DNA from 3 places in the Halobacillus sp. BAB-2008 genome. Region 2 is predicted to be linked to each of the others. Evidence: riboswitches for the same ligand, from Rfam matches in the RefSeq annotation. Region 2 holds a riboswitch; each other region holds the start of a gene.
What was found. Region 2 has a riboswitch for S-adenosylmethionine ahead of D479_RS04835 (5-methyltetrahydropteroyltriglutamate--homocysteine S-methyltransferase). Riboswitches for the same ligand answer to the same signal wherever they lie in the genome.
Positions count from the first base shown of each region.

Region 1: another riboswitch for S-adenosylmethionine. It lies ahead of D479_RS06195 (methionine biosynthesis PLP-dependent protein); the one in region 2 lies ahead of D479_RS04835 (5-methyltetrahydropteroyltriglutamate--homocysteine S-methyltransferase).
Region 3: another riboswitch for S-adenosylmethionine. It lies ahead of metK (methionine adenosyltransferase); the one in region 2 lies ahead of D479_RS04835 (5-methyltetrahydropteroyltriglutamate--homocysteine S-methyltransferase).

Region 1 is NZ_ANPF01000023.1:5,509-16,369, forward strand. Features, by position in the region: gene D479_RS06180 (cytochrome d ubiquinol oxidase subunit II) at 1-548, shown strand, start outside; gene glsA (glutaminase A) at 636-1,607, shown strand; gene D479_RS06190 (DUF4385 domain-containing protein) at 1,597-2,043, shown strand; SAM riboswitch class I at 2,130-2,240, shown strand; gene D479_RS06195 (methionine biosynthesis PLP-dependent protein) at 2,310-3,443, shown strand; gene metC (cystathionine beta-lyase) at 3,440-4,636, shown strand; gene D479_RS06205 (bifunctional homocysteine S-methyltransferase/methylenetetrahydrofolate reductase) at 4,623-6,482, shown strand; gene metH (methionine synthase) at 6,463-9,918, shown strand; gene D479_RS06215 (NAD(P)/FAD-dependent oxidoreductase) at 9,959-10,861, opposite strand, start outside.
Region 2 is NZ_ANPF01000017.1:5,810-16,670, forward strand. Features, by position in the region: gene ahpF (alkyl hydroperoxide reductase subunit F) at 1-1,347, shown strand, start outside; gene D479_RS04825 (YibE/F family protein) at 1,784-2,920, shown strand; gene D479_RS04830 (YibE/F family protein) at 2,917-3,687, shown strand; gene D479_RS04835 (5-methyltetrahydropteroyltriglutamate--homocysteine S-methyltransferase) at 3,786-4,892, opposite strand; SAM riboswitch class I at 4,976-5,079, opposite strand; gene D479_RS04840 (PfkB family carbohydrate kinase) at 5,264-6,373, shown strand; gene D479_RS04845 (pseudouridine-5'-phosphate glycosidase) at 6,370-7,308, shown strand; gene D479_RS04850 (malate:quinone oxidoreductase) at 7,440-8,942, opposite strand; gene D479_RS04855 (YesK family protein) at 9,504-9,797, opposite strand; gene D479_RS04860 (LrgB family protein) at 9,927-10,616, opposite strand; gene D479_RS04865 (CidA/LrgA family protein) at 10,613-10,861, opposite strand, start outside.
Region 3 is NZ_ANPF01000052.1:22,327-33,187, reverse strand. Features, by position in the region: gene D479_RS12565 (class I SAM-dependent methyltransferase) at 1-390, shown strand, start outside; gene D479_RS12560 (tetraprenyl-beta-curcumene synthase family protein) at 412-1,488, opposite strand; gene D479_RS12555 (alpha/beta hydrolase) at 1,505-2,284, opposite strand; gene D479_RS12550 (gamma carbonic anhydrase family protein) at 2,345-2,863, shown strand; gene metK (methionine adenosyltransferase) at 2,900-4,096, opposite strand; SAM riboswitch class I at 4,311-4,425, opposite strand; gene pckA (phosphoenolpyruvate carboxykinase (ATP)) at 4,743-6,332, shown strand; gene ytkD (RNA deprotection pyrophosphohydrolase) at 6,380-6,847, opposite strand; gene D479_RS12530 (hypothetical protein) at 7,045-7,356, opposite strand; gene menC (o-succinylbenzoate synthase) at 7,426-8,532, opposite strand; gene D479_RS12520 (o-succinylbenzoate--CoA ligase) at 8,529-9,983, opposite strand; gene menB (1,4-dihydroxy-2-naphthoyl-CoA synthase) at 10,068-10,861, opposite strand, start outside.

The DNA of each region.
Region 1 (10,861 bases), on a different contig from region 2:
CTACTTTATATATGCATATCGCTTTCGGGTTGACGACGGAATTATTCATCTCGGCCGTCTTCTTGATGGATTATGCAAAAGAGGCAGACGATTGGAAGGCGTATCACACGTTCCGGAAGCATGCCATTTGGCTTGGACCGGTCAGTATTGCCGTGGCCATGTTGACCATCGGTACCTTCCCGGAAGAGGCGGCATGGATCGTTGACAATATCCAGGCGAACTGGTTTACGTTCGGATTATCTGTTCTTTTCTTCCTGATCGGCTATACATTTTTGTTCATCCGCCGGAAGAATGGACAGCGTGGACTATCACGACTTGCCGTCCTTGCGATCATCATTCAATACGGCATCGCTATCTATGCCTATGGCAATGCGCACCTCCCCTATCTGATTTATCCTGATTTGACTATAGAAGAAGGATTCACAAATCCGGACATCTTTTATCAGATGCTTGTCGTCTACGGTATTGGATTCGGAATTCTGATTCCTGCTTTCATCCTGTTCTGGCGCTTGTTCCTGAAAGACCGCCGTTACTTGAAACAGGAATAGAAGAGCGGCAGCTTAAGCTGCCGTTCTTTTTTATATCGTTATCCTTAGGACCGTACGGGGTACATAGAGACAAAGAGAGGTGAAACTATGAAGAAGTTGACCAATCAATACTTAGAGGAAGCAATCGAAGACAGCAAACCGTACGCTTCCCATGGAAATGTCAATATGACCATTCCTCATTTCGATGAAACAATCAAAGATCACTTAAGTGTTTCCATCCTCACAACACACGGGGAGTCCTATTCCGCCGGTGGAGACAATCAGCACATTCCTATGCAGAGCACTTCCAAAATCATCGGCCTCATGCTTGCCCTCCAGGATTTCGGGAAAGACCGCGTCTTCCAAACCGTAGGAATGGAACCGATGGGTGATTTCTTCAACTCGATCAGTCAACTGGAATCACATGTGAACCACAAACCGTTTAATCCAATGATCAACGCAGGAGCTATTGCTGTCGCCTCTCTCATTAAGGGGCAGAATACGGAAACCCGCTTCGACCGGTACCTTACTTTCCTTCGCCGCATCACAAGTAATGATCAGCTGGAGATGAGTGAAGAAGTCTACGAAGCAGAAATAGGCAACGGAGCAAGAAACCGATCTCTCGCATACTTTATGCAAAGCAACGGGACACTCGTGACAGATGTAGAAGAAGCACTCGACCTTTACTTCCGAATGAATGCAGTCATGATGTGCTGTACAGACTTCGCGAAGGTAGGACTCTTTCTGGCAAAAGGCGGCGAAGACCCCGCAAGCGGAGAGCGGCTGATCCCACCCCACCATCTTCGGACTGTGAAGGCGATCATGATGACTTCCGGCATGTACAATTCATCCGGCCACTATGCAGTAGAAGCAGGGTTCCCCTGCAAAAGCGGTGTATCCGGCAGCATCATCGGTTCCGTCCCCGGCCGGATGGGAATCGGTGTCGTCGGGCCTGCCATTGATAAGAAGGGGAACAGCACAGCCGGCGGAGCCTTAATCAAAAAATTGTCCAAAGATCTCGGCTTAAATATGTTCGGGGTGGAAAATACAGATGCAGAGGAGGAACATAATGGCGTTTGACTACGATCTTGATTTCGACCATATCAATTTCAAAGAAAACCCGGAAAAGTACCGGGTCGGTAAAGGAGAGCAGGGGGTCCTCCTTGTCGAGCCTTACAAGAGTGAGATCCTGCCGAATTGGCGATTCAAAACACCGGAAATTGCTAAAGAATCTTCCGAGAAGATATATGAGCAATTCCTTGAATATAAGAAAGCAGAAGATATTGTAGGTATGGATATGGCCCGTAAATTCCTCCAGATGGGATACACACGCTCCAGACGATACGCCAATTATAAAGGCGGAAAAAAGTACGGCGATGACGGTAAGGTGAACGAACGGCAGATCGATGAAGAAAAAGCGGAATCGGCACGCATCTTTGAAGAAAAATGGAAGCTGGTGCGTGAAGATGAAGAGTATCTGAAGCAAAAAAGGAGACACCAAGAAAAATACGGATAAAAGTAAAAAATTTCTACAAGGTATATTGTCAAAAGTTTCTGAGTAGTGTAAAGTAGTCAACAACATTTACATTTATACAATTGAATCTCTTATCAAGAGAGGCAGAGGGACTGGCCCTGTGAAGCCTCAGCAACCCCTGGTCTAACCAGAAAGGTGCTAACTCCAGCAAGTTGTCTATTCAACTTGGAAGATAAGAAGAAGAACGGAAACGTCAAAGTCTTCTTATCTAAGAAGGCTTTTTTTATTTATATACAAGATTACTAGAAATGAGGAATGTTCACATGTGTCCGCACACTGATACTAAATTCGTCCAAACTGGAAACCAGAAAGAAGAGCCCACAGGCGCGATAAATCCCCCTGTTTATTTCTCTACCGCATACCGTCATCCCGGCTTAGGGGAATCCACAGGCTTCGATTATACCCGGACAGGAAACCCGACCAGGCAGGCTCTGGAGAAGTCCATTGCTGATATCGAAGGCGGCGAAGCCGGGTTCGCCTTCAGTTCCGGAATGGCTGCCATCCAAACGGCCCTTTCTCTATTTAAGCAAGGGGACGAAATTATCGTTTCAGAAGATCTATACGGCGGGACATACCGACTCTTCGAGCATATGAAAGAACGCTACGGCCTGAATTTCCACTACTGTGACAGCAAAGAGCTGGATAATTTGACTGCTTACATCAACGATCAGACCAAAGCCATTTACATTGAAACACCGACAAATCCACTAATGCATACAACAGATATCCGAGAGGTATCTAAACTGGCAAAAGCACACGACCTGCTTTTGCTTGTCGATAACACGCTCTATACTCCCGTCCTGCAAAAACCGCTGGAAGAAGGGGCGGATGTCGTCATCCACAGCGCAACCAAATATCTTGCGGGTCACAACGACGTACTTGCAGGTATTCTTGTCAGTAAAGGAAAACAGGTCAACGAAACGCTGGAGTTCCATCAGAATACATCCGGCGCCGTCCTTTCCCCACTTGATTCGTGGCTGCTTATGCGCGGAATGAAGACCCTTCCGCTGCGAATGAGGCAGCATGAAACAAACGCGAAAGCCGTTGTGGATTATTTAAAAGAGCACCCTGCGGTAACAGACGTCTTCTATCCGGGGCGAGGCGGAATGATTTCTTTCCGTCTGCAGCATGAGCAGTGGATCGACCCGTTTCTGCGCAGCCTGAACTTGATATGTTTTGCAGAAAGTCTCGGGGGGGTTGAAAGCTTTATTACGTATCCGGCTACACAAACGCATGCGGATATACCGGAAGAAATCCGCACGGGATACGGAGTATGCAACCGTCTGCTTCGGTTCTCTGTAGGAATTGAGCACATCGATGATTTACTGGAAGATTTGGAACAGACCTTGAGCAGCTTACTGAAGGAGGAGATTGCACAATGACCGACCATTCCATTCAAACCCGTCTACTGCACAGCGATTATAAATTTGATCCGCAGACAGGTGCCGTCAGTGTTCCAATTAACCAAGCATCCACGTTCCACCAGCAGGATTTCGATCAACCGGGCGACTATGATTACAGTCGTTCCGGCAATCCGACACGAAAAGCCTTGGAAGACACGATCGCCGGGCTGGAGAGCGGCACCCACGGCTTCGCCTTCGCATCCGGCATGGCCGCTATTTCCACCTCTTTCATGCTTTTATCGCAAGGGGATCACATCGTCATTACAGAAGATGTGTACGGGGGTACGTTCCGCATGGTCACCAACGTGCTCGATCGATTTGGGATCGATCACACATTTGTCGATATGACAGACTTGGATGCAGTGGCACGAGCCATCCAACCGAACACGAAGGTTCTTTATATTGAGACACCATCCAATCCCACCTTAAAGATCACTGATATACAGGCGGTAACGAAGCTCGCAAAAGCCAATGAATGTTGGACGTTTGTAGACAACACCTTCATGACACCGGCCCTCCAGCGGCCGTTAGAATTAGGTGCCGATCTTGTCCTTCACAGCGCTACAAAATTTATTGCAGGCCACAGTGACGTCGTAGCTGGTCTCGCTGTTACCGGCTGCCCTGAAATTGCTGAACGTTTAGGATTTTTGCAGAATTCATTCGGATCGATCTTGGGCGCACACGATTGTTGGCTCGTGCTTCGCGGCCTTAAGACGCTGCACACACGACTCACCCAGTCTTCCCGCTCGGCGGAACTAATTGCAGAGCAGCTGCAGAAGCATCCGTTGATTGAAGAAGTGTACTATCCAGGGTTCTCCTGTCATCCGGGCAGTTCCACCCACTCCTACCAAGCGGATGGTGCGGGAGCGGTACTTTCTTTTCGATTAAGAGATGAAGATGCGGTCCGACAATTCACCAAAGCGGTACAAATCCCTGTCTTTGCGGTGAGTCTCGGAGCAGTAGAATCAATTCTCTCCTATCCTGCACGCATGTCTCATGCTGCCATGCCGAAAGCAGAACGGGAAAAGCGCGGCATCACCGATGGACTGCTCCGCCTATCCGTCGGATTGGAAAACCCGGAAGAGCTGCTGACTGATTTCTATCAAGCACTCAAACAGATTCAACCATATGCATTTACTACGAATGGGAGGCCGAGCCATGAACTTACGTGAAGCATTACAGAACAAAACATTGATCGGTGATGGTGCTATGGGCACCCTCCTCTACTCCTATGGTATTGATCGCTGCTTCGAAGAACTGAACCTCTCTCATTCTGAAGAAGTTCTAAACGTTCACCGCGCCTATGTGAATGCCGGTGCAGATGTTATTCAGACAAATACCTATGGAGCAAACTATATTAAACTGACACGCTACGGGCTGCAGGAACAAGTAAAAGAGATTAACACTGCTGCCGTACGACTTGCAAAACAAGCGGCTCATGAAGGAACCTATGTGGTCGGAACGATCGGCGGAATACGTGGTGTCCAGAAGCAGAGCTTCAGCCTGGAAGAAATCAAACGCAGCTTCCGCGAACAGCTTTATTGTTTATTGTTTGAAGAAGTGGACGGCCTTCTCCTGGAGACGTATTACGACTTGGAAGAGTTGAAGGCAGTGCTGGAGATTGCACGAAAAGAAACCGATCTGCCTATTATTGCGCAGGTGTCCATGCATGAAGCCGGCGTTCTCCAAGAAGGCACCTCCTTATCCGACGCCCTTCAGCAATTAGAACAGCAGGGAGCTGACATTATCGGGGTGAACTGCCGCCTCGGTCCTTATCACATGATTCAATCTTTGGAAGACGTTCCCCTTCCCGATAAGGCCGTCCTGTCCGCCTACCCGAACGCTAGTCTCCCTGCTTTCCAGGATGGAAGATTGGTCTATGCGACCGATCCGAATTACTTTGAGAAAAGCGCAAAGTCCCTCTACCAACAAGGAGCCCGTTTGATCGGAGGGTGCTGCGGAACAACCCCTGAACATATCGAGGCGATTGCAGCTGCAGTAAAAGGGAAAGAGCCGATTCGAAAGAAGGAAGTTCCTGTTAAACAAGGGAACGGTGTATCCTTGTCCTCACCGGAAAAGAACTTGGAGCATTTACATGAACGCGCCAAAAGAGGAAGGTCCATCATTGTCGAGCTCGATCCTCCTAAGAAACTGAACACGGATAAGTTCCTTGAAGGAGCAAAAGCGCTTCAGGATGCGGGTGTTGACTCCATTACGCTTGCTGACAATTCCCTTGCATCACCGAGGATCAGCAATGATACGATGGCATCGATTATCAAAACCAAGTACGGCGTTGATCCGCTCGTCCATATCGCCTGCCGGGACCGGAACCTGATCGGCCTCCAGTCCCACTTAATGGGTCTGCATACGCTCGGCATTCAGCAGTTGCTTGCTGTGACAGGCGATCCTACGAAAATCGGCGATTTCCCTGGTGCAACATCGGTCTATGATTTATCGTCCTTCGACTTGATCCATTACATCAAGCAGCTCAACAAAGGGATCTCCTTTTCCGGAAAATCACTGGGCGAACGTACTTCCTTCTCTGTCGCTGCAGCCTTCAACCCGAACGTACGGAACTTGAACAGGGCAGTCGGAAGAATGGAAAAGAAAATGAAATACGGTGCAGACTACTTCATCAGCCAGCCTGTATTCAATCATGAGCAGATCGTAGAGGTTTACGAAGCAACGAAACATATTGAAGCTCCCATCTACATCGGTATCATGCCGTTAACAAGCGCACGGAATGCAGAATTCCTCCATAATGAAGTGCCTGGAATTCAGCTGTCTCCTGAAATTCTTGCGAGAATGGAACAAGCAGGAACCGACAAAACACAAGCTCAGGCCGAAGGCATCAGCATTGCAAAATCATTAATAGACACCGCTATGGATTTGTTTAACGGCATTTATTTAATTACTCCATTTCTGCGCTACGAAATGACTGTAGAATTAACGAATTACATTAAAGAAAAGACCGCACAACGGGAAAGGAAGGTTACTGATGGCATCCACTTGGTTTGAACGACAGCTGGAGAAACGCATCCTGATTCTTGATGGAGCCATGGGCACAATGATTCAAGATGCTGATTTATCCGCAGAAGACTTTGGCGGAGAGGCCTACGAGGGCTGCAATGAATACTTGAATTTGACGTACCCTGATCTGTTGGAGAAGATTCACACCCAATACTTGGAGGCTGGTGCCGATATCATCGAGACGAACACTTTCGGAGCGACTGACCTCGTTCTTGATGAGTATGATCTGGGGCATCTGGCTGAAGAAATAAATATCGCCGCCGCAAAAATTGCGAGGAAAGCTGTCGACCGCTTCTCATCGGAAACCAGTCCCCGATTTGTTGCAGGCGCAATGGGACCCACGACGAAGACACTCTCCGTCACGGGAGGCACTACTTTCGATGTGCTTGCCAAAGGATATGAGGAGCAGGCGCGAGGACTTATCAAAGGCGGCGTCGACCTCCTGCTTTTAGAAACGTCTCAGGATATGCTCAACGTCAAAGCCGCATTCGTCGGTATAACGAAAGCAAGTGAAGCTACGAATACGAAGCTTCCTCTTCTGATTTCCGGAACGATTGAACCGATGGGAACCACCCTTGCCGGGCAGAGCATCGAGGCATTTTATCTCTCCCTTGAGCATATGAACCCTGTCGTCGTCGGACTCAATTGTGCGACCGGTCCGGAATTCATGCGTGATCATCTGCGGTCTCTGTCTGATCTTGCTACTTCTGCGGTAAGCTGTTATCCGAATGCAGGGCTTCCCGATGAAGAAGGGAATTATCACGAAACGCCTGAATCACTCGCCCAAAAGGTCGCTGGTTTCGCCGAAAAAGGCTGGCTGAACCTTGTCGGCGGATGCTGCGGAACAACCCCGGACCATATCCGGGCCATTGCCGATGCCGTACGACCGTATCAACCGAGAGAACGAAAGGATTCCCATCCGCACGCCGTCTCTGGAATAGAGCCGATGATTTATGACGACCCTGCCGACCGTCCCATCTTGGTCGGAGAACGGACGAACGTTATCGGCTCCCGTAAGTTCAAACGTTTGATTGCAGAAGGAAAATTCGAAGAAGCGTCCGAGATCGCCCGTGCCCAGGTTAAGAAAGGTGCCCAGGTCATCGACATCTGTCTCGCAGATCCGGACCGCGATGAAGTGACAGATATGGAAGCCTTCATGAAGGAAGTCGTCAATAAAGTAAAGGTACCACTCGTCATCGACTCCACCGATGTTAAAGTTATTGAAAAAGCACTGAAATATTCCCAAGGGAAAGTCATCATTAATTCAATCAACCTGGAGGACGGAGAAGAACGCTTTAAAGAAGTACTCCCACTTGTCAAACAGTACGGTGCAGCTCTCGTCGTCGGAACGATCGATGAAGTCGGAATGGCTGTTACAGCGGAGAGAAAGCTGGAAATCGCTAAGCGTTCGCACGACATCCTCGTAAAAGAGTATGCCATCGATCCGCGCGATATCATTTTCGACCCGCTCGTCTTCCCTGTCGGTACAGGAGATGAACAATACATCGGTTCTGCCGAGGCAACCATAGAAGGCATACGACTGATCAAAGAACAACTACCCCTTTGTCAGACCGTCCTTGGCGTAAGTAATGTCTCCTTCGGTCTGCCTCCTGTCGGAAGAGAAGTCCTAAACGCGGTTTATTTATACCACTGTACAAAAGCAGGACTGGATTACGCGATCGTGAATACCGAAAAGCTGGAAAGGTTCGCTTCCATCAATGAGGCGGAAATCAAGCTTGCAGATGAGCTTCTCTATCAGACGAACGAGCAGACTCTCGCCGCATTCACAGCCTTCTACCGCGGGAAGAAAAAAGAAAATAAAGTACCGACATCGACGATGACATTAGCAGAACGACTCGCGCACTATGTCGTAGAAGGAACGAAAGAGGGATTAATTCCAGACCTGGAATTGGCACTCGCTGAATATCCAACGCCTCTGGATGTAATTAACGGGCCTTTGATGGAAGGAATGGCGGAAGTAGGCCGCCTCTTTAATGATAACCAACTGATCGTCGCGGAAGTGCTGCAGAGTGCAGAAGTCATGAAGGCATCTGTCGCTTTCCTCGAGCCTCATATGGAGAAGGGGGACTCCTCCAACAAGAAAGGAAAAGTGCTGCTCGCCACCGTAAAAGGAGACGTGCACGACATCGGCAAGAACTTGGTAGAGATCATATTGAGCAACAATGGGTTTGAAGTAGTCGACCTGGGTATTAAAGTCACTCCAGTCGAACTGATTGAGCAGATCAAGCGGGAACAGCCGACGATCATCGGTTTATCCGGATTGTTGGTCAAGTCGGCTCAGCAGATGGTGTTAACGGCTCAGGACTTGAAGCAGCAGAACATTTCTCTTCCTATACTTGTTGGCGGGGCTGCACTTTCACGGAAATTCACCCATACGAAGATATCACCGGAGTATGAAGGGCCCGTCTTGTATGCCAAAGACGCCATGGACGGATTGTCCATTTCCAACCAGTTGAGTGATGAGAAAAAACGACTTCCGTTTCTTGACGATCATGCGCAGAAACAGGCCGCTGCCCTATCCAAAGCAGCCGAGGCACAGGCGCAGGGAAACACGGCAACAGCGGTAGCAACAAAACCTAAGTCGACGGTTTCCTCATCGGTTCCAATCTATCACCCGCATGATTTCAACAAGCACATCATAAGGAATCATCCAGTAGCACATATTGAGCCTTATATAAATATGCAGATGCTGATCGGCCACCACCTTGGATTAAAAGGAAGGTTCTCGAAACTAATCGAAGAGAAAAATGAGAAAGCCCTCCACTTAAAGAGCGTGGTCGACGGCCTGCTTTCAAAAGCGAAAGCGGAAGCCTGGGTCCAGCCCGCCGCCATGTATAAATTCTTCCCAGCGCAATCGGACGGGGACGATGTCCTGATTTACGACCCGGAGAATCCAGGACGTATCATTGAACGCTTCTCCTTCCCCCGCCAGGAGAAAGCACCATACCTGTGTCTGGCTGACTATTTAAGACCAGTATCGAGCGGGGAAATGGACTATGTCGGCTTTTTCGCTGTAACAGCAGGTAAAGGCATTCGTAAGCGGGCAGCCGCATTGAAAGATGAAGGGAAATACTTGGAGAGTCATGCCGTGCAGGCACTCGCCCTGGAAACGGCGGAAGGACTCGCCGAACAGGTGCACCAACTGATGCGTGATAAGTGGGGATTTCCCGATCCTACAGACTTCACCATGCAGGAACGCTTCTCGGCTAAATACCAAGGGCAGCGCTTCTCTTTCGGCTATCCTGCTTGTCCGGAACTGGAGGATCAGCGTAAATTATTCAAGCTGATTCAACCGGAGGAAATCGGAATCGAGTTGACCGAAGAATGCATGATGGAGCCGGAAGCTTCGGTTACGGCAATGGTTTTCGCCCATCCGGAAGCGCGTTATTTCAACGTCCATTAAAAATAATTAAATCCCGCAGCTTTCTTTGCTGCGGGATTTTTCATTGGGTATGTTTGTATATAACCGTACTGTAAACCTGTGATTTAGCCTTCGGATCCAAATACATGGCAGCACTGTTGACAGCAGCCATTGCTTCATTGAATCCCGATGCAATCAGCATTGTTTTGTTAGGATAAATAGCTGCATCACCGGCGACATATATTCCCTCCCTATTTGTACACATATCCGTTCCCACAGGAATCCTTCCTTTCTCGGTTGTGATCCCCCACTGTTCATATAAACTCTTATCAATTTGCAACCCTTCATATACGAGTAGATGATCGACCTTGATCTTCTCCCCATCACGTAAAGTAATGTGAGAAAGCTTATCTTCTCCATGAAGACGTTCCAGTGACTGATGGTAGTGGACATGTATACTCGATGCCTCTAGTTTCTCAACATCCCCTTCGTAAACAGCTTTGAACTTATCACCGGCATTTATCAAATGTACCTCTTCTGCACAATTTTCCAGAGCAAGTGCCCAATCAACCCCCACTCGGTTTTCGGAAACGACCGCTACGCTCTTTCCGGCATATCGCTCTAAGTGTTGAATCGTGTAATGAATACAAGTATCCGCATATTTCTCTGCTCCAGGTACTTGAAGCGGCTGCATTTCAAATGTTCCCATTCCTGCAGCAATAAGAATGGTTCGGGAATAATGCTCCCCTCCCCCTTCTTCCTTCAAAACGTAAGTACCATCGGAGAGCGCATCGATACTCGTCACTTTTACTCCTGTCACTATTTTCGGTTTCACACTTTCTGCCTGTGCCTGAACGTTGGCTACGAGATTCTCCCCGGTCACTCCCGGAAAACCGCCGACATCATATATCTTTTTCTCTGGATAAAAGAAGGAAACCTTACCTCCAACATCCGGCTGGTATTCCATCACTTTTGTCTTTAAACC
Region 2 (10,861 bases):
CCAAGCTTCAGCGTCAACCGTCCGGGCGAAGAAACAGGCATCACATTCGCCGGCGTACCTTTGGGACACGAATTCACTTCCCTCGTCCTTGCCTTGCTGCAAGTGAGCGGAAGAGCTCCCAAAGCTGACGAAAACGTCCTTGAACAAATCAGAAACATCAATGGAACGTACCATTTCGAAACGTATGTCAGCCTGACATGCCATAATTGTCCAGATGTTGTCCAAGCGCTTAACTTGATGAGTGTCGTCAATCCGAACATCACCCACACGATGATCGATGGTGCCGCTTTTAAAGAAGAAGCAGAAAGCAACAACGTCATGGCTGTACCTTCCGTATATCTGAACGGCGAATTCTTCGGCGGCGGACGCATGAGCCTGGAAGAGATCGTCAGTCAGATCGGAGACGGTCCGGACCCGGATGAGTTCAACAACAAAGATCCGTATGAAGTCCTTGTCGTCGGCGGCGGCCCTGCAGGAGCATCTGCAGCGATTTATACCGCCCGTAAAGGAATCCGTACTGGAATCGTTGCCGAACGCTTCGGAGGACAGGTACAGGATACGATGAGCATCGAGAACTTCATCAGTGTGAAGAAGACCGAAGGCCCGAAACTGGCTGCAAGTCTGGAAGAACACGTGAAGGACTATGAGGTCGACGTCATGAACCTTCAGCAGGCCCGCTCGCTTGAGAAGAACGATCTGTTCGAACTTGAGCTTGAGAACGGCGGCGTACTGAAGAGTAAAACCGTCATCATCTCCACAGGTGCCCGCTGGCGTCAGCTCGGCGTACCGGGAGAAGAAGAATTCAAGAACAAAGGTGTCGCTTACTGTCCACACTGTGACGGCCCGTTGTTCGAAGGCAAAGACGTAGCAGTCATCGGCGGCGGAAACTCCGGTGTCGAGGCGGCGATCGACCTTGCCGGTATCGTGAAACACGTCACGGTCCTTGAATTCGGCGCGGAACTGCGTGCAGATGAAGTGCTGCAGGAACGCCTGCACAGCCTTCCGAACGTAACCGTCCTTACAAATGCACAGACGACGGAAATCACCGGCTCTGATAATGTGAATGGTCTCACGTACATCGATCGTGAAACCGAAGAAGAGAAGCATGTCGAGCTTGATGGTGTCTTCGTCCAAATCGGTCTCGTACCGAATACCGAGTGGCTCGGTGACTTCGTCGATCGAACACGCACAGGCGAAATCGTCGTCGATAAACGCGGCGCAACGAGCGTACCCGGCCTGTTCGCAGCCGGCGACTGTACCGACAGCCCGTACAACCAAATCATCATTTCCATGGGAGATGGAGCGAATGCAGCCTTGGGTGCGTTCGACCACCTGATCCGTAACTGATGGAATTTAAGCCCTGTCTTTTCGAAGACAGGCTTTTTTAGTCTGCCGCGAAACTCTAAGGAACAGGTAAAGCCTTCCCCCCTTTGAAATATGAATCAGGCTGCATCAATAAATCAAAGGAAAGGCGTGTATGGTAAAGGGTGGAGGGGAATAGAGCAGACTCCTGTGGGAATGGTGGCACAGGTAAGACCCCGGAAAGCGCTCTATTCCCCGGAGCCCGCTCTCTACCTGAAAATCACTTCCTCTTTTCGAAGTCAGAACTTAACAGGCTGTCGGGAAACTTAAGTGGCTAAAGCAAATATAGTTAACCTACGGAGAGTTTTGACGGTGAGGGAGTTATCTGCTATGATAAGCGCGTTATTCAGCGGACTCTTTCAAGAGCCCAGTTTTCCACTGTCCGCACCGCCGGACGGTTGGCATGGAGGCTTATTCAAACATGAAGGCAGGAAAGATACTTACCCGTATCACCCACCGCCAATGGATCGTCATCACCCTGCTCGCCATCACCTGCATCGCTTCGATGGTATTCGTCAACCATAATGCCGGACTTTACGGCCGCACGATTGCAGAAGTGACCGATACGAAGACGGTCGATACGGAGAATGTTACAGACATCCACGACAATAAAGACACCATTTCTACACAAACCATTTCCGGGGAAATATTGAACGGACCCTATAAGGGTAAAAAAATCGACATGAGCAACGAATACTCTTCTTCGGAAGCATACGACCAAAAGTACGAGGAAGGGAATGAAGTGTTTGTTTCCATCGATGAAGATTCGCTGCAGGAAGATGGACTGACCGGTGCGATCATCGATGCAAAGCGTGACAAATACGTCCTCGCTGCCGCCTGGGTCTTCCTTTTTCTACTGCTGATTGTCGGCAGAAAGCGCGGCGCACTCTCGATTGTCAGCCTCGTCGTCAACGCAGCCTTGATGTACTTCGCGCTCGATCTTTATATCGCCAATTCCGACGGTACCCTGCTCTTTATCTGCAGCGGGCTCGTCATTTTGTTCAGCATCTGTTCACTCCTTTTCTTAAACGGATTCAATCAGAAGACGTATGCTGCCATTCTATCTACGCTGATCGGCATTTCCGTTTCTTTAGCGATCGCCTATTTCGTCATCCAGGCCCTGCAGGGGAACGGCCTCCGCTATGAGGAAATGCAGTATTTGACCCGTCCGTACAGGGAAGTATTCATGGCCGGGCTGTTCATCGGCTCGCTTGGTGCCGTGATGGACGTATCGATCACGATCGCTTCGTCACTGTTCGGACTCTATGAGAAGGATGCCGCCATCACAGGAAAGGCATTGCGGAAATCCGGTATGGACATCGGAAAGGACGTCATGGGGACCCTGACGAGCATCTTGTTCTTCGTCTATGCGGCCGGCTCGATCCCGTCGATTCTTCTCTACTTGAAGAATACATCGCCGCTCGGCTTCACGCTGTCCATGAATCTGTCGCTTGAAATAGCCCGGGCGCTTGTCGGCGGCATTGGCATTGTCCTGACAATCCCGATCAGTGTCTACACTACACTGTTCATCATTAACGCAAAGAGGAAGAGATCATGAATGTACTAGTCGCCTTAACCGCCATATTATTCCTATTGATGGTCCTCGTCGGAGGAAAAAAAGGAGTGCGATCGTTCGCTTCGTTATTCTTCAACTTCGTCATTCTCATCGTCGCGCTGTTTTTCATGCTCGATCCGCACATCAATCCGATCATCGTGACCATCATCGCCTGTGCGGTCATCAGCTACGTCAACCTGATTTACGTGAACGACTGGAATTTGAAGACGGGCACCGCGTTTCTCGCTACGATGGTCACGATCGCCATTTTGCTCGTCGGCATCCATTTGATTACAGATATGTCAATGATCCAAGGGTTCAGTGAAGAAGATTCCGACAGCCTCGCGCCCTACTCGTTATACATCGGGCTTGATTTCGTGAAAATCGCCGCCTCCGTCATCATCATCGGGACGATCGGCGCCATCACGGAAGTGGCGATTTCCATCACGTCATCGATGAGTGAGGTGCAGCACCACCATCCGGAGATCTCAAGGAAGGACTTGTTCGTCTCCGGCATGAACGTCGGCCGCGACATCCTCGGAACGGATACGAACACGCTGTTCTTCGCCTTCTTCGGCGGCTACCTTGCCCTGCTTATCTGGTTCAAGGATTTGGACTATTCGCTGGGCGAAATCGTCAATTCCAAAGTGTTCAGTGAAGAGATGATTGCGATCTTTTGTGCCGGCATCGGCATTGCGCTCATCATCCCGGTCGCAGCGGCCATCCATTCCTTTTTCGCGGTGCGGAAGAAGGCGATGGCTGCTGAATAATAGCCCTTAGAAGAGGACGGGGCGTCCCCATTTACCGGAGCCCGCTCTCCAAACAAAAAAGCGTCCGGCTCGTAAGCCGGACGCTTTTTCTATACTATCTATCTCCAAACTTCCTCTGCAATTTCAAGCACGTGGCGGATCTTCGCCCACTGTGCTTCCTCTGAAATCACATTCCCCTCTTCCGTCGAAGCGAACCCGCACTGCGGGCTGAGACAGAGCTGGGACATCGGCACATAGTCGGATGCCTCTAAGATCCGGGCTTTGATGCGGTCCGGGTCTTCCAGTTCGCCGGTCTTCGATGTAATCAGGCCGAGGACGACCGACAGATCCGGGCGGTTGACGTGACGGAGCGGTTCGAAGCCGCCGGAGCGTTCATCATCGAATTCCAGGAACAAGCCGTCGACGTCCAAACCGTCGAAGATCGTCTCCGACAGCGCTTCATAGCTCCCTGTCGTCATGAAGGTCGAACGGAAGTTTCCGCGGCAGATGTGCATCGTGATCAACAGGTCTTCCGGACGCTCTGCAATCGATTCGTTGATCGAACGGGCACACAGGGTAGCGGCACGTTCCGGATCGCGGCCTTCCGCAGCAATCGCTTCTCTGCCTTTTTCCGAGAAAAAGCTTGCCCAGGCGGTATCATCGAGCTGCAGGTAGCGGCACCCTTCTTCGTAAATCCGCTGGATGAATCCTTGGTACGCATCCACCAAATCCGCGAGCAGCGCTTCATCCGTCGGGTAGATCTCCCTGTCGATGTCGGCACGGAACAGCAGCATGTTAGGGCTCGGAATCGTCAGCTTTGCGACGGAATCGCCGGCGATCTCTTTCAGGAAACGGAAGTCCCTGATCGCCGGATGATCCGTGAACCCGACCTTTCCAGTCACTTTGACACCGCGCGCCTTCGTCTCCACCCCGTCGAACTGAAGTCCCTTCTCCTTGTCGTAGCCTTCCACTCCATCGAGTCCTTCAAGGAAATCGAAGTGCCACCAGCTGCGACGGAAATCCCCGTCTGTCACGGCAGGAAGTCCTGCCTCTTTCTGTTTCGCGACAAGCTTCGTTATCTCTTCGTCTTCGATCCGGCGCAGCTCTTCTTGGGAAATCGTCTCCTCCGCTTTCTGCCGGCGCGCTTCCTTCAAACGCTCGGGTCTCAGGAAGCTCCCGACATGATCGCCTTTGAATGGAGCTCGTTTGATGGTTGAATTCGTCATCTCTATCATCCTTCTTCCGTTGAAATTAAAAAAATCCACACTTCTCACCATAAGAAGAGCGGATTACCTGCGTATCTAACCTCTTCTCATCTGCAAGCACGTACGCTTCTGGAATTAGCACAGTACCCGTCAGGAGTCTGCTGCTAAGGCTTCAAAGGGCCAGTCCCTCCACCTTTCTCGATAAGAACGTTTATCTATGAAGTTGTTAGCCCCACTATACAGCAATTCCCAAACGATTGGCAACCCGTTGTCGGAAAATTTTGTCGATAAGTCGGACGTACGACCTGTCTCTGTTTTATTGCTAACTTTTTCCAATTCAGCTACTTTAAACATATGTTCCATGAATCAAACATTTGTCCGGAGGGCTGTCTATGTTACCAAACAAACTGACCGACCGCGAACGTCAGGTCTATGAACAGATTGCAAATAACCCGTATATTTCCCAACACGACCTCTCCCAAATCCTCGCCTTGTCCCGGTCCACCGTCGCCAACGTCATCTCCCAGCTTGTACAGAAAAACATTCTGCTCGGCCGCGCCTATGTCCTGAATCATTCCCGTCCTGTCCTCTGCATCGGTGCCGCCAACGTCGACCGCAAGTATCACTGCCTGGAGCGCTTCGACTATAAGACATCGAATCCGGTGCGGTCGACCGCAAGCGCCGGCGGCGTCGCCAGAAACATCGCAGAAAACCTCGGGCGCCTCGGAAACCGGCCGACACTCATCACTGCTGCCGGCAGAGATGCCGACTGGGAAATCATCGCCCGCGCCTCTGCCGAGTATATCATAATGGACGGCGTCCTCCATCTGCCGGACCGGAACACAGGCACGTACACCGCTGTCCTCGACGAGCATGGAGAAATGACGATGGCCTTCGCCGATATGGCTATTTACGACGCTGTTCTTCCGGAGGAGATCCGTCGTCACGAGAAGAAATGGAAGCAGGCCGAATGCGTCATCGCCGATTTGAACTGCCCGCAGGAGACGCTCGCCTTCCTGCTTAAGGAAGCAGCCGCCGACCACACGCCGGTCGCCTTCATCACCGTCTCGATACCGAAAATGAAGCGGCTGCCCTCGGATATCAGCGGCCTGACGTGGCTGATGACGAACGTCGAAGAAAGCGCCGCACACTTCGACATTCCCATTCAAAACGAAGCCCAGTGGAAAGACGCCGTTGAACACTGGCTCGCCTGCGGTGTCCGCTATGTCACGGTGACGTGGGGCAAGCGGGGTGTCATGGTCGGGGAAAGCGGCGGCAGCATCCGCCACTATCCCGCCCCTGCCCTCGACACGACCGTAGACGTCACCGGCGCCGGAGATGCATTCTCCGCTGCTGTGCTGCACGCCTGGCTCGACGGCAGTCCACTGTCCGAAGCCGTCCATGCCGGACTGAAGAGCGCCGCCCTCTGCGTCCAGACGACAGCGACCGTCCATTCCGATTTGACGACCCATCTATTAAAAAAACAGGAGGAGTTCCTATGAATCTCAATCCCTATCTCTCCCTATCACAAGAAGTGAACGAAGCTTTGGAAACAGGAAAGCCTGTCGTCGCCCTCGAATCCACCATCATCTCCCACGGTATGCCGTATCCTGAAAACATCGAAACGGCGAAGGAAGTCGAGCGGATCATCCGGGATAACGGAGCCGTCCCGGCGACGATCGCCATCCTTGACGGCCGGATCAAAATCGGACTGACAGCGGAAGAATTGACAGCGCTCGCCTCAAGGGATGATATCACCAAAGCTTCCCGTAAAGACCTCCCGTATCTGCTTGCGACCGGCCGCTCCGGTGCGACGACGGTAGCCGCAACGATGATTTGTGCCGACCTCGCCGGCATCCGCCTGTTCGTGACCGGCGGCATCGGCGGCGTCCACCGCGGGGCCGAAACGACGATGGACATATCGGCAGACCTGGAGGAGCTCGCCAGGACGAACGTCGCAGTCATCTGTGCCGGTGCGAAATCGATCCTCGACCTCGGCCTGACCCTCGAGTATCTGGAAACGAAAGGAGTACCAGTGATGGGGTATCAGACCGACTCCCTTCCTGCCTTCTTCACGCGCACATCCGAGTTTGCCGTCCATTTCCGCGTCGATGACGCAGAGGAAATCGGGCGCATCCTTCATACGAAATGGGAGCTCGGTCTTCAAGGAGGAGCCGTCATCGCCAACCCGATCCCTTCCGGTCACGCCCTTGATGCGTCCTACGTGACGGGCGTTATCGAAGCGGCGCTCGTTGAAGCGAAGCAGCAGAGCATCACAGGCAAGGACGTCACACCGTTCCTGCTGGATCACGTCAACCGCGCCACCGAAGGCAGAAGCCTCGCCGCTAACATCGAACTTATCAAAGCGAATGCCGGACTCGGAGCCGCTGCAGCCGTCGCTTTTTATGAACAAAAGAAAAAAGCCTATCAGCGATAGGCTTGTCCAGGAAGAAGCTTTGTTTCCATCCGCCGGCGGGAAAAGGGGGTACCTTTCCCCTTCTCCGACCCGATCGGCGACTGCTTTTGGAAAACGATATGCTTCTTATTTTTTCTTCTTTCTATACACCCCTAACTAAAGATCAGTTCCTTTTTTGCCAGACCAAGCGCCTCATCTGTCGTACGGTGGATATCCTGGATCATCCGCGGGTGATCGACGAGCGATACGCCGTAGGATGGAATCATCTTGGCGAGCTTCGGCTTCCATTGATCGATATGGTCAGGGAAGCAGCGGTTCAGCACATCGATCATGACGTGCACGGCTGTCGACGCCCCCGGGGATGCCCCGAGCAAAGCCGCAATCGAACCGTCCGCACTGTTCACGACTTCCGTCCCGAACTGGAGCGTTCCTTTGCCGCCTTCCTTCGTATCCTTGATTACCTGGACACGCTGGCCGGCAACGACGAGGTCCCAGTCGGAGCTCTTCGCATTCGGGATGAACTCCCGTAAAGCATCCATCCGCTGCTCCTTCGACAGGAGTACCTGCTGAATCAAATACTTCGTCAGCGCCATTTCCTTCATTCCCGCTGCAAGCATCGTCAAAATGTTGCCCGGTTTGATCGATGTGAACAAATCCATCAATGAACCTGTCTTCAGGAACTTCGGCGAGAACCCTGCGAACGGACCGAACAACAGCGTCTTCTGATCGCCGATATAGCGGGTATCCAAGTGCGGCACCGACATCGGCGGTGCACCTACAGGAGCTTTGCCGTACACCTTCGCTTCATGCTGTTCGACAATCTCCGGATTCTTGCAGACAAGGAACTGCCCCCCGACAGGGAAACCACCGATTCCTTTGCCTTCCGGGATGCCGGACTTCTGCAGAAGATGGAGACTTCCACCACCCGCACCGAGGAATACGAAATCCGCCTTCCGGGTTTCCAGCTTATCGTTCTTATCATCGTACATCTTCAATTCCCAGCGGCCGTCGTTCGTCCGATATAAATCCTTGACGTGGTGATGATGCTGCACTTCCACCCCTTTGGCCTCCAGATTCTGAAACAGCTTCCTTGTCAAGGAACCGAAGTTGACGTCGGTACCGCTATCCATCTTCGTCGCCGCGACCGGTCCGTGAGTATGGCGGTCGTTCATGATGAGCGGAATCCACTCTTTCAACTGCTCTGGATCTTCCGAATACTCCATCCCTTTGAAAAGAGGATTTTGTGACATCGCATCATAGCGCTTCTTCAGGAAGTCGACATTCTCTCCTCCGAAGACGAGACTCATGTGGGGCAGTGGCCGGATGAACTGTTCCGGGTCCTTCAACTGGCCGGTCTTCACCAAATGAGACCAGAACTGTTTGGACACCTGAAACTGTTCATTGATCGAGACAGCCTTCGTCATATCGATCGAACCATCCGCCTTTTCCTTCGTGTAATTCAACTCACACAAAGCCGCATGGCCAGTCCCTGCATTATTCCATTCATTCGAGCTTTCTTCTCCGGGCGTTCCGAGCTTCTCAAAAACGGTAATGTTCCAATTTGGGGCTAATTCTTTCAAGAGTGAACCGAGGGTCGCACTCATAATGCCAGCACCTATCAAGATCACGTCTGTTTTCGTTTCTCTGCTGCTCATATTAACCATCCTTATATCATGAAATTTGCAGAAAAGATGCCGAGGTCACAAAATCGCACCTCTCCTGTCATTTAATGACCCTGTCTCTATGATACCGCTTTATACACCGAAAAGTCACTATTATCTAACAATTATATACAATTTTTCATATCGGAAAACGGCAGGAAAGGCGTCTGTCCGCACATGACCAAGGAAAAATACGTTCTCCGATATAGTAAGAAAAGAAAGCATGTCCCGTGCATGCAAAAAACACATGGGACGAAAATTGGAATCGTGCTACCATTTCCCATAGAAAGGGTGCTATGTATCTTCCTGAAACCATGACAAAATAGGTTCCGGATCTCCTCACATTTTTACTTTTGTATCAGAAGAAAGGATGCTCGCCGTGAAGGGCGGAGGGAAATGGGCAGACTCCGACGGGATTAGCGGAAGAGGTGAGACCCCGGAAGAGCGCAGCGATGAGGAGGCTCACCGGCCGCCCCGTGGAAAGCGTCCCATTTCCCGGAGCCCGTCCCTCTTACCTGAAAATATTTTTTTCAAAAAGCAGAAGAGAGGCGTAGATTACGCCTCTCCTGATTCCTTCTCCTTAAGCAGCTGCCGTCTCTTCCTGGCAACGGTCGAAGCGACGACGGCATAGCCCATCAAGAAGATGGCAAGCAGACTGTACGCCGCTCCTTCAAAACCTCGGATCATGACGAAGCCGACAAAAAACAGGATGGTGGCAGCCAGGGCCGCCAGCATCGTCGGCAGCATCTTCACCAGCAGCGGCAGATTCTTCTGCGCCAGCCAGTACGAGAGTATCACGACCAGCACCCCGGGAATCGTCGCAACGAGAAATGGTCCCCCAATCATCATCCTTTCCGCCTCCAATCCGATTAGATTAAGCTAATACTATCCAATATTAACCCGTTCAGCAAGGGGCATTCTCCCAATCTACAAGAAACGAAAAAAAACGCCGGAGTCTCCGACGTTTTTCGTCATTTTTCATAGTAGTAACAGGGACAGACCAGGGGCAAGGATCGACACGATGACGGCGCTCAGCACCATGGCGATCGTACTGATCGAGCCTTCCAGCGTATCGCGCTCCATCGCCGTCGCTGTTCCGATGGCGTGGGAGGCACTTCCCATCCCGACGCCGCGCCCGATCCGGTGCGTCAGGTTCGTATAGCGCATGACGAACGGATGGATCAGCACACCGCCGATGCCGGCGATCATGACGAAGACAGCGGCGAGCGGCATCGCACCGCCCGTCGATTCGGCAATGGACATCGCAACAGGCGTCGTCACGGATTTCGGGACGATCGAATGGATGATCAGGCTGCTGAATCCTGCCCACTTACTGAGGAGCAGACCTGACGTGATGCCGACGATGGCACCGATGAACGTACCTGTGACGATCGGGACGAGCATACGCTTCAGAATCTCCCTGTATTGATACAACGGATACGCAAGCGCCACGACGGCCGGCCCCAGCAGGTGATCGATCCATTTCCCGCCTGTCATATACGTTTCATACGGCAGGTGGAAGACGAGGAGGAACGCGATGATGATCACCGTGGAGACGATGATCGGCGCCGTGTACATCCGGTTGTGCTTCCGGTAAACGAAGGTCGCCGCCTTATAGGCAGCCACCGTGAGGACGACCATGAAGATTCCGATACCTATCTCCTTCATGCTTCCTCCCTCCTTCTGACCATCCGCTGGGTGACGACTCCGGAGAGCCCCATCACAAGCGCGGTGCTGAGAAGGCCGATCACGATCAGAAGCAGCCCTTTTCCTTTAAAGACGTAAGCGTAACTGATGATACCGACGGTCGCAGGGATGAAGAAGAACGGGAGGTTCGCGATCATGAAGCCCGTCCCTTTCCGGAACCACTTCTCCGGTACCGCCTTCAGCATCAATAATACGAATAACAGAAG
Region 3 (10,861 bases), on a different contig from region 2:
ACAGAACGCCTCAAAGAGGCAGGAAATGAGAACAGAGCGACAATCCTTCACGAATCCCACTCCCAAGTGAAAACTTCCATCAGCAGAGAGCACAAAAAACGTGTGCAGGCAGCCATTTATAACCTTGGCTACTTACCGGGAAGTGACAAAACGGTCATTACAAAACCGGAGGAAACATTAGCTTCCGTTCAAGAGACCTTGTCTATATTAAAACCCGGTGGATTATTAGTACTGGTGGTATACCACGGGCATGAAGGCGGAGAAGAAGAGAAAGACGCTCTCTTAGAATACCTCACCGCTCTCGATTCCAAAGAATACCACGTGCTCCATTACGGCTTCATCAATCAGAAACGTAAACCACCATTTATATTAGCTGTAGAAAAGCATTAATACAAAAAACAGCCTGGACGATTACAACTCACGTCCAGGCTTTAATTTGTGATACATTTTGGTATTCAGGTAAAAGAACGTCGCTTTCTTTCCACTCGTCTTCAAGAGTTCTTTAACAAAGCTCTTCGCATTGGCAATACGCCCGACTTTTCGATCGGCCAAATACATTCCAACAAGCCCTTCATGAACCATCTCATGGAAAGCGGCGTTTGGTAACCGTTGAATCTCTTCGTTCGTTCTCTCGACGAAATACTTGAACCTCGCCCGCATCTCCTCTTCGTGCTCATAATAGGAACAAAAATTCAAATCCCCTTCCTCTTCATCCTCCTCCTGATCAATATAGTAATCAAGGAGAATGTGAAGCCCCTGCATGAATGGGAAATAGCTTCTTGTCACCTGCTCTGCTAAAGAAGGGTCAATTCTTCCACCAAGAGTATAAGAGACAAGGCAGAAAATACCAAGGGTAGAGCCCGTACATGCCGAAAATTCATACCATTTCAGTTGCGGCCAGTCCTTCTGGTGATCTTCAAACCATTGCTGTAACCTTGGAATACGTTCCTCTTCCACCACATGTTTATGTACTTGAAGATCGCTGTAAAGGGAACCAAGATTCCGAGTATGCTCCAGGACTATGTCATAGCCTTCCGCATTCCGAAGTACGTCCTGACAAGTTTTCACAAGGAGATGGAGGTAACCGGCGTCGTCTGACTCCTCACGATATTTATAGTAGTCTTGTCTTTCATTCCCTGGCGTCAGCGCATCCGCCATCGCCTGATGGAGCATGCGGAAATCTTTCGGATCCATCGATGTACTTCTGTCACATAAGTTATCAAGATAATCACTAATGGTTTGATAGGCTACGATAAAACGAACCGCTTCGTCCCTTCTCTCCCCTGCAAGCACTGCATAAATCGACCCGCCTTCACAATGGAACGTTTTGCTTTCAATGCTGGCAAGTGCCTGTGTCCTTAATTCCGGATCTGGTATTTGACGCGCCCGATCAATCCAAACGTTCAATTCTCTATGAACGGAAGGAAAGATATTTTTGTACACATGGTACATGAGATGCAGGGCGTTACTCGGTACATTTGCTTTCATATGTTTCCCTCCCTGTCTATTTCTTGAGTTGCTGTTGTAAAAATCCAAGTGTATAAAGGTACACATCTTCCCACTCCGGCTCATTGAATAGTTCATGGAATAATTCCGGCCATTCTTTGTATGTTTTTTCTTTAGCATCCACTATATGAAACCATTCTGCCGTTTTTTCCGCCACTACCAGTTCGTCACGTCCCGCCTGCAAGACAAGAAGAGGTACATCCGGAAACTGGTTAACGTCCCGGAAAGCCAGACGGGAAGCACGTTGAAACTCCCGGTACCAACGCACAGAGACTTTCTTAAGGACAAGTGGATCTTTACGAAACTGTTCGACTTTCACGGTATCCCTTGTAATCAATGAAGGGTCTTGGTTGGCATCCATACGTAAAGAGGGCGCTATGATATTCAATAGGTAGGACAACCATTCCACAGGCGCACTTACACTGCCTTTAATAGCCAATGCAGGAGACGAGAGGATGATACCATCCATTTTCTGTTGCAGCTGTTCCATTACCCGCACCGTTACAAGACCACCCATACTATGACCGAGCAGAAATATTTTTTTATCGGGATCCGCTTCCCCGATCCAGCCCTCTACTGTCTTTATGTACTCCTCAAAGGAATGGATATGACCTTTCCTTCCGGGTGAATTTCCCTGGCCAGGCAGATCGCCGTATATAACATCGAAACCATCTTTATGAAGACGATCCGCCAACCGCTCATATCTTCCACCATGTTCAAATGCTCCGTGGACGATAATGATAGTGCCGTCTGATGCTGGAGATTGCTTTTTATTCACAGTCTATCCCCCGTTCCATCTGCTATACTATCCTTAACTAATATTATAAGGGGGTTTACTATGATTTGCGAATATAAAGGAAAGCGCCCGTCTATACACCCGACGGCTTACATCGCTGATGATGCCGTTATTACAGGAGATGTTTTTATTGATGAAGGAGCAAGCATCTGGTTTAAAACCGTCATCCGCGGGGATGTAGCTCCGGTACATATCGGCAGGAATACAAATGTACAGGATCTCAGTATGCTTCATCAAAGCCCGGGTCAACCACTCATCCTTGAAGATGGCGTGACGGTCGGTCATCAAGTGACCCTGCATTCCGCACACATTAAGAAAAACGCGCTGATCGGTATGGGATCCCTCATACTCGATGGAGCGATAATTGGAGAAGAAGCTTTCATCGGCGCCGGCAGTCTCGTCCCGCCGGGAAAAGTTATCCCTCCAAGGACGCTCGCTTTCGGCCGGCCCGCGAAAGTAGTCCGGGAACTGAACGAGCATGACTATCAAGAGTTGGAAAGGATAAGAACCACTTACATAGAGAAAGGAAACTATTATAAACAGCAGCAAGAAAAAGATTAAAAACAAAAAAGTACCCTTGCGGGTACTTTTTTGTCCTTAATTGAAACGAGATTTTAATTGTTCTGCTTTGTCCGTCCGCTCCCAAGGGAACTCAATATCCGTGCGGCCGAAATGACCATAAGCAGCCGTATCACGGTAGATAGGTCGACGCAGATCCAGCATCTTGATAATACCGGCAGGGCGCAGATCGAACAGATCACGCACAGCTTCTACCAGCTTCTCTTCCGATACTTTTCCAGTACCATTCGAGTTGATGGCAATGGAAACCGGCTGCGCTACACCTATTGCATACGCAAGCTGCACTTCCACAGCGTCTGCAAGTCCGGCAGCTACGATGTTCTTCGCAACATAGCGGGCTGCATAAGCAGCAGAGCGGTCCACTTTCGTCGCGTCTTTCCCGCTGAAAGCACCTCCGCCGTGACGGGCATATCCGCCATACGTATCCACAATGATTTTTCTTCCCGTCAAGCCGGCATCCCCTTGAGGACCGCCGATAACGAAACGACCTGTCGGATTGATGAAGTATTTCGTCTGCTCATCAATGAGCTCCGCCGGTACAACAGGACCGATCACATGGTCGCGCAGATCTTTCTTAATCTGCTCCAATGTAATTTCTTCCGCGTGCTGTGTAGAAATGACAATGGTATCTACGCGGACAGGTTTATCCAGCTCATCGTACTCGATGGTCACTTGTGTCTTCCCGTCCGGGCGCAGGTAATCCAGCGTGCCGTCTTTACGGACATCCGAAAGACGCTTGGACAGTTTATGTGCCAGTGAAATAGGAAGAGGCATTAGTTCTTTCGTTTCATTATTAGCAAAACCGAACATTAAGCCCTGATCTCCAGCTCCGATCGCTTCAATCTCATCGTCGCTCATCTTGCCCTCGCGGGATTCCAATGCTTCATCCACTCCGCCTGCAATATCAGGGGACTGCTCATCGATGGCAGTCAGAACGGCACACGTATCCGCATCGAAGCCGTATTTGGCTCGAGTATATCCAATATCTTTAATTGTTTGACGAACGATGGATGGGATGTCTACATAAGTATTTGTACTGATCTCTCCTGAGACGAGCACAAGTCCCGTGGTCACTGTTGTCTCACATGCAACCCGAGCATTCGGGTCATTTTTTAAAATTTCGTCTAAAATGGCATCAGAAATCTGGTCACATATTTTATCGGGGTGACCTTCTGTAACTGACTCTGATGTGAATAACCGGCGATTGGCAGGCATTCTGAAAAACTCCTCCTTCTGTAAGTACAAAGTATTAGACGGAACTCTTTACCAGTATGTGCAGAAACGAAAAAACGTTTCCTTCGTTCATGCTTCATCCACAACCATTAGAGCTTTATATAGGAATCTATACCGGATGACCTCCGGCTCGGATATTTCTCCATAAAAAGAAAAAACCCTTCCTAATGTCGAGGAAAGGGGCTGCTTCCTTTCGCTCTTATCGTCCAAGAAGGAATTCGTTCCTTCCTGCTTCAGGTTAGCACCATGCCATTCTCATGACGGTTGCTGGGTTTCAAAGGGCCTGTCCCTCCACCAACTCTGGATAAGAGAGTTTCCGTTCTTCGTTATCGTATCGAAAACCATGTAACATGTCAATCAGATTCCACCCGTATCCCCGACCAGGTACGGTTTTTAGGGATCCTTACAAAACCAAGGACCCACCACCTTTTCTTTCCATTTATAAACGTTCACACCGGAAAAAACATAGGATAGAAATAAACCATCCGGATTTTAACAGGAAGCCAATATTTGTTCACAAAATATTGGAAACAATTTCACCAAATAGTATGGACTATAAAAATGAATGTGTTATACTAATTCCATCTTAAGGATGATTAAATTATTTGACAAAGGCGGGTCGACTTATATGAGTACCATTAACCAAATGTCTGAACTTAACCTATTACTAGCTCAAGAAAATGTCCATCACCAACTTTCCGTTCCGCACTTGGTGGAGAAGATCCTCTCTCGCAACGAAGGCACATTAACAGAAAAAGGTGCAATTCAAGCGACTACTGGTACTTACACCGGCAGATCACCAAAAGACAAATTCATCGTCAAAGACGACACGTCCGAACAAAAAGTGGATTGGGGTACAATCAATACTCCGATTGACGAGAGTACTTTCGTTCAGCTTTACCACAAAGTTCTTACGTATTTAAAGAAGCGGGAAGAACTCTTTGTTTTCAAAGGGTTTGCCGGCGCAGAAACACGGTATCGTCTTCCCATCCAGGTCGTGACAGAGTTTGCGTGGCACAATCTTTTCGCTAAACAGATGTTCATTCGTCCAAATACGGAAGAGGTGGCAGATCATGAAGCGGAATTCACGGTTATATCCGCTCCGACCTTCAAGGCTGATCCTGAAGTGGACGGGACAAATTCAGAAGCGTTCATCATGATTTCCTTCAAACACCGTATCGTCTTAATTGGCGGAACCGAGTATGCCGGGGAAATCAAAAAATCGATTTTCTCCGTCATGAACTATATTCTTCCGGAGAAAAACATCCTGCCGATGCACTGTTCAGCGAACGTTGGTAAAGAAGGCGATGTCGCTCTTTTCTTCGGGTTATCCGGAACGGGCAAGACCACCCTTTCTGCAGATCCTTCCCGCCGTTTGATCGGGGATGACGAGCATGCGTGGTCGAACTACGGCGTCTTCAATATTGAAGGCGGTTGCTACGCCAAGTGTATCAACCTTTCTAAAGAAAAGGAACCACAAATTTACGATGCGATTCATTTTGGATCGGTTCTGGAGAATGTCATACTAAGCGCAGACTCACATGAACCGGATTATGACGACACAAGTTTGACAGAAAACACTCGTGCGGCTTATCCGCTTGAACATATATCCAACACTGTACAGCCCAGTGTAGCTGGTCATCCAAATGCGATCATTTTCTTGACCGCTGATGCTACAGGCGTTCTCCCTCCGATCAGTAAGTTGACGAAGGAACAGGCAATGTACCACTTCCTGAGCGGATATACCAGCAAACTCGCAGGTACAGAAAGGGGAATTACAGAACCGCAGGCGACATTCTCCGCCTGCTTCGGCTCCCCATTCCTTCCGCTTGCTCCATCTAAGTATGCAGAAATGCTTGGCGAGAAAATTGATCAATTCCAGACCGACGTCTATCTAGTGAATACAGGATGGTCCGGAGGGTCTTACGGGGAAGGACAGCGGATCAAGTTAAGCTACACAAGAGCTATGATTCACGCTGCGTTAGAAGGAGAATTAAGCTCAGCGGAGACGTATAAAGATCCTTTCTTCGGTTTACACGTTCCCACCCACTGCCCTGGTGTCCCTGATGAGGTATTGTCACCTCGTAAGACATGGACAGATAAAGAGGCCTACGACCTGAGCGCTAAAGCGCTTGCCGAAAAGTTCCATAAGAACTTTGAGAAATTCACTTATGCGAGCGAAGCAATCAGGAAAGCAGGACCTTCCTATCATAGCTGAACATCATAAAATATCCCCCACGTGGTCACGTGGGGGATATTTATTCTTCAGATATGACGCTGAATACGTTTCATGCATTCCGGAAGGACTTCATCCTTCATCATAAAGCTGAAGCGCTCATTCACTCTCATGTTCTTTGGGAGATGTCGGAATAAGACAGGGCCGTGTGTTTCAAAATAGTGTTCCTGATCGGCCAGTTCAGATATGACGGCATAATATACGTTCTTTATGACCGTGCCACCTTTACCATCCACATGGTATTGACCGATATACGTCAACTCTTTAATTCTCGCACCTGTCTCTTCCTGAACTTCCCGCACAGCTGCCTGATCTGCTGTTTCGCCCTCTTCGACTTTTCCTCCGGGAAATTCGAACCCTCGATCCTTATGTCTCGTCAAAAGCCATTGGTCCTTATAACGGCAAATGACCCAAACATGCTTCGGAGTTGCAGAGAACGGATGATCCTCAAATGATAGTCGAACAGGGTTCTGGTAAAAATCATAAAATGTTTTCATGTTTGCTCCACTGCCTTTAATCCTAGTTATACGTTCTTGATGGTACCTGTATAAATCGTACCATAAGGATGTATAAATACAAACCGGTGCGTTTCGATACTCTGCTGCTATTTGTATTATTCCTTTTGAAATACTCCTCTAAACAAAGGATTTCATACAAAAAAAGCCGCTCCAGTCTAACGGAGGGGCTTTTTCCATCAAAGATCCAACACGCCCATCTGGACGATGTGATCTTTCGTTTGATCATCACCTAGTTCATGAATGCGCTGGAAAGCCTTCTTCATGTCCACATCCGTCTCATCATTATCCTCATCTTTATGGTAAGGCATGAATGGGATATGCGCTCGATAGAAGGACCGATTGTCCGCATTATTGATTTCATCGAAAATTTCACGAAGGCCGATCACTTCTTCCTCTGTCGCGTAAATGATGAAATCATCGTTGTTCGCATCATGATTCAGGGAGATTTCCCTTGTCCCAATATTGATATAATACTTGTTTCTGTCCATCCTTCGCCCTCCTTATATTCTTATTGTGGTCGAAGAAGGACGAAGTTATTACGAAAATCCCCGGGGTGGTTAAGTTGCCTTAGCTTCATAAGAGTGATTAGTAACGAATTCAAGGTATTCCCTGTCGACGTCTATTCCAATTCCAGGGCCCTCCGGCACACGGATTTCTCCCCGATCCATGATAATTGGTGGTTGCACAATATCTCTTTCGAAATACCGTGTGGAGCTCGATAAATCACCCGGGATAGTGAAATTAGGAAGTGTTGCAAGTGCAAGGTTGTGTGCTTTGGATACACCGGATTCGACCATCCCCCCGCACCAAACAGGCACTTCCCGACGCTCGCAGAAATCATGGATTGCCTTTGCTTCGGTCAAGCCGCCCACCCTGCTTATTTTCACATTCACGATGCGGCAGGACTCGAGCTCTACACTCTGGACAGCATCATGAAAAGACATGATTGATTCATCGAGACACAGGGGTGTCCGCATTGTCGCCTGCAGTTCTTTATGATAAAAGAAGTCGGCGGGTTGGAACGGCTGCTCAATCATCATAAGACCATATTCATCCATCTCTTGAAGTCTGTGAAAGTCATCCGGTCCATATTGACCGTTGGCATCAATCATTACCGGAAGATCCGGCGCTATCTTTCTAAGTGCTTCAATTGTTTCTTTCTCGCAGCCTTTCCTCACCTTTAACTTGTATCTTTCGTACCCCTCCAGCTTCAGTGCCTCCACTTCTTCCCGAAGATTATCCGTCAGACTCAGCACAGCACCAGCCTTGACGCTTTCGCGAATGCCGCCGAGCAGTTTCTTAAGACTCTTATTTTCCTTCTTGCCGTAAAGATCCCACAAAGCTCCTTCAAGACCTGCTTTCGCCATTGGGTGGCCTTGAATGGGTCGGACACCTTCGGCGAAGGCTGCAGGTGTCTGCTCTTCCAATCCAAATAGAAGAGGTATCAGGAACTCTTTCAGTACGTGAAAAGCGGTAACGATCGTCTCTGATGTGTAAAAAGGAGACTCAAAGGCAGTGACCTCCCCGTAGCCGATTCTTCCTTCCGGATCTTCCGCTTCTACGATGAGAAGCTTCCTCCGATCGATGCTTGCCTGATGAGTGATGAAAGGCTTCTTTAACGGGAGCTCAATGGTGCGGATACGTACAGCTTCGACCTTCATCATACATTCCCTTCTTCCACTAAAGATAATAACTTTCGGCGAAGCAGTTTATTCGACGCGTTTCTGGGAAGTTCATCGACCCAGTAAAACTGTGCAGGTACTTTAAATTTCCCAAGACGCTCCAGACAATAATCCGTGATTTCTTTGTCTCCTGTCGCTTTATCACCAACAAGGAAAGCGACAGGAACTTCTCCCCACGTATCATCCCGTCGTCCTGTGACGCCGGCTTCTTTTATCCCGGGAATAGATGTTAGGACGCTTTCGATTTCCGCGGGGTACACATTCTCCCCACCTGATATAATGACGTCTTTCAAGCGGTCCACCACATAGAGAAACCCGTCATCATCCTTATAACCGAGATCCCCTGTCCGAAGGTATGTCTCTGCATTCCGGTCCCTATTATAGTAGCCTTTGGAAACCATCGGGCCCTTTACCAGTATCTCCCCCACTTCACCATTCTGGTGCGAATCTATGACCAGATCGGCCATACTCAGGGCTTTCCCGGCAGAACCCATTTTTGCCAGGGCGGATTTCGGACTTAGCGTAGCGATTTGTGAGGAGGTTTCCGTCATTCCATACGTTTGAAAAACTGGAATGTACCGATCTTCTGACTTTCGAAGTATGCTCTCCGGTACAGGACCACCGCCAAGGAGCATACAGCGGAAGCTGGACGGATAGCGGGACTCTCCCATTTCTTCCAACAGCCGCTGCAGCATGACAGTAACGACCGACGCGTGAGTAACGCCGTCTTCTTTGATAGCCCGATTCACGACAGATGCATCGAATTTCTTCAACAAATAAACCGGCATTCCGTAAATAACACTTTTCATAAGAAGAGAGAAGCCGCCTACATGGAAGAACGGAAGACAGGTCAGCCATTTATCATCTGAATGGAGTCCAAGATTCAATGAAGACGCCACAGCACTGTACCAGTGATTTCCGTATGTGTGCATAACCGCCTTCGGGCGCCCTGTAGTCCCGGATGTGTACATCATTGTGTACACGTCTTCGAAGTTCAAATCTCCCTTCAAACCTGACGTCGTCTGCGCTACCGGCAGCGAACCCAAACGGTGTACGATAATATCAAGACCTTGAACAGACGTCCGGGCTGTCTGTTCAAACTCTTCACCGATGAAGAAGTGATTAATATGTGCATCTTCCAGTTGGTAACGGATTTCTGGAGCAGTCAGTCTTGTATTTATTAACACAACAACTGCACCGATATAGCTGATTGCATGGATAAAGACAGGATACTGCAGATCATTAGTGTGAAGGAACGCCACATGGTCTCCATCTTTCACCCCTGCCGCTTTCATACGGAAAGCCATGCTTCTGCTTCGTTCTCTCAATTCCTGAAACGTCAAGCCTTCTCCGTTTGGTGTTTCAAAAGCGTTCCCATCTGGATTAAGTTCTGCTTGTTTATCTAACCAGTGAGGTATGATCGTCGTCATCATTACTTCGCTCCATCCTTTTTAAAACTGAAAAAAGGGGCTCCCCGATACAACGGGACGCCCCTTTCTTTACCATATGGTTGATGATCAAGGGAAACGAGGGAACTGATCGAAATCAGGTTTTCTCTTCTCCTTGAAGGCATCGCGGCCTTCCTTCGCTTCCTCTGTCGTGTAATACAACAGGGTAGCGTCTCCGCCCATTTGCTGCAGACCTGCCAATCCATCTGTATCTGCATTGAAAGAAGCTTTCAAGAAACGAAGAGCCGTCGGTGATTTCTCAAGGATTTCACGGCACCATTGTACCGTTTCAGCTTCAAGATCCTCTAATGGAACCACTGTATTGACCAGTCCCATATCTTCCGCTTCCTTGGCACTGTATTGACGGCAAAGGAACCAAATTTCACGCGCTTTCTTGTGGCCTACCATACGCGCAAGCAGACCTGCACCATATCCAGCATCGAAACTTCCAACCTTTGGACCTGTTTGTCCGAAAATCGCATTGTCCGCTGCGATTGTAAGGTCACAGACAACGTGAAGCACATGTCCACCGCCGATAGCATAACCGGAAACCATTGCGATTACCGGCTTTGGAATGACGCGGATCAAACGTTGGAGATCAAGGACGTTCAGGCGTGGAATCTGATCATCCCCTACATAGCCGCCGTGACCGCGGACTTTCTGGTCTCCACCTGCACAGAATGCATCGTCTCCAGCACCTGCAAGGACGATAACTCCGACACGGGAATTGTCACGTGCACGTGAGAATGCATCAATCAATTCGTTAACCGTTTGAGGACGAAACGCATTTCGCACTTCCGGACGGTTGATCGTGATTTTAGCAATTCCGTCTAGTGTTTCATACATGATATCTTCGTATTCGC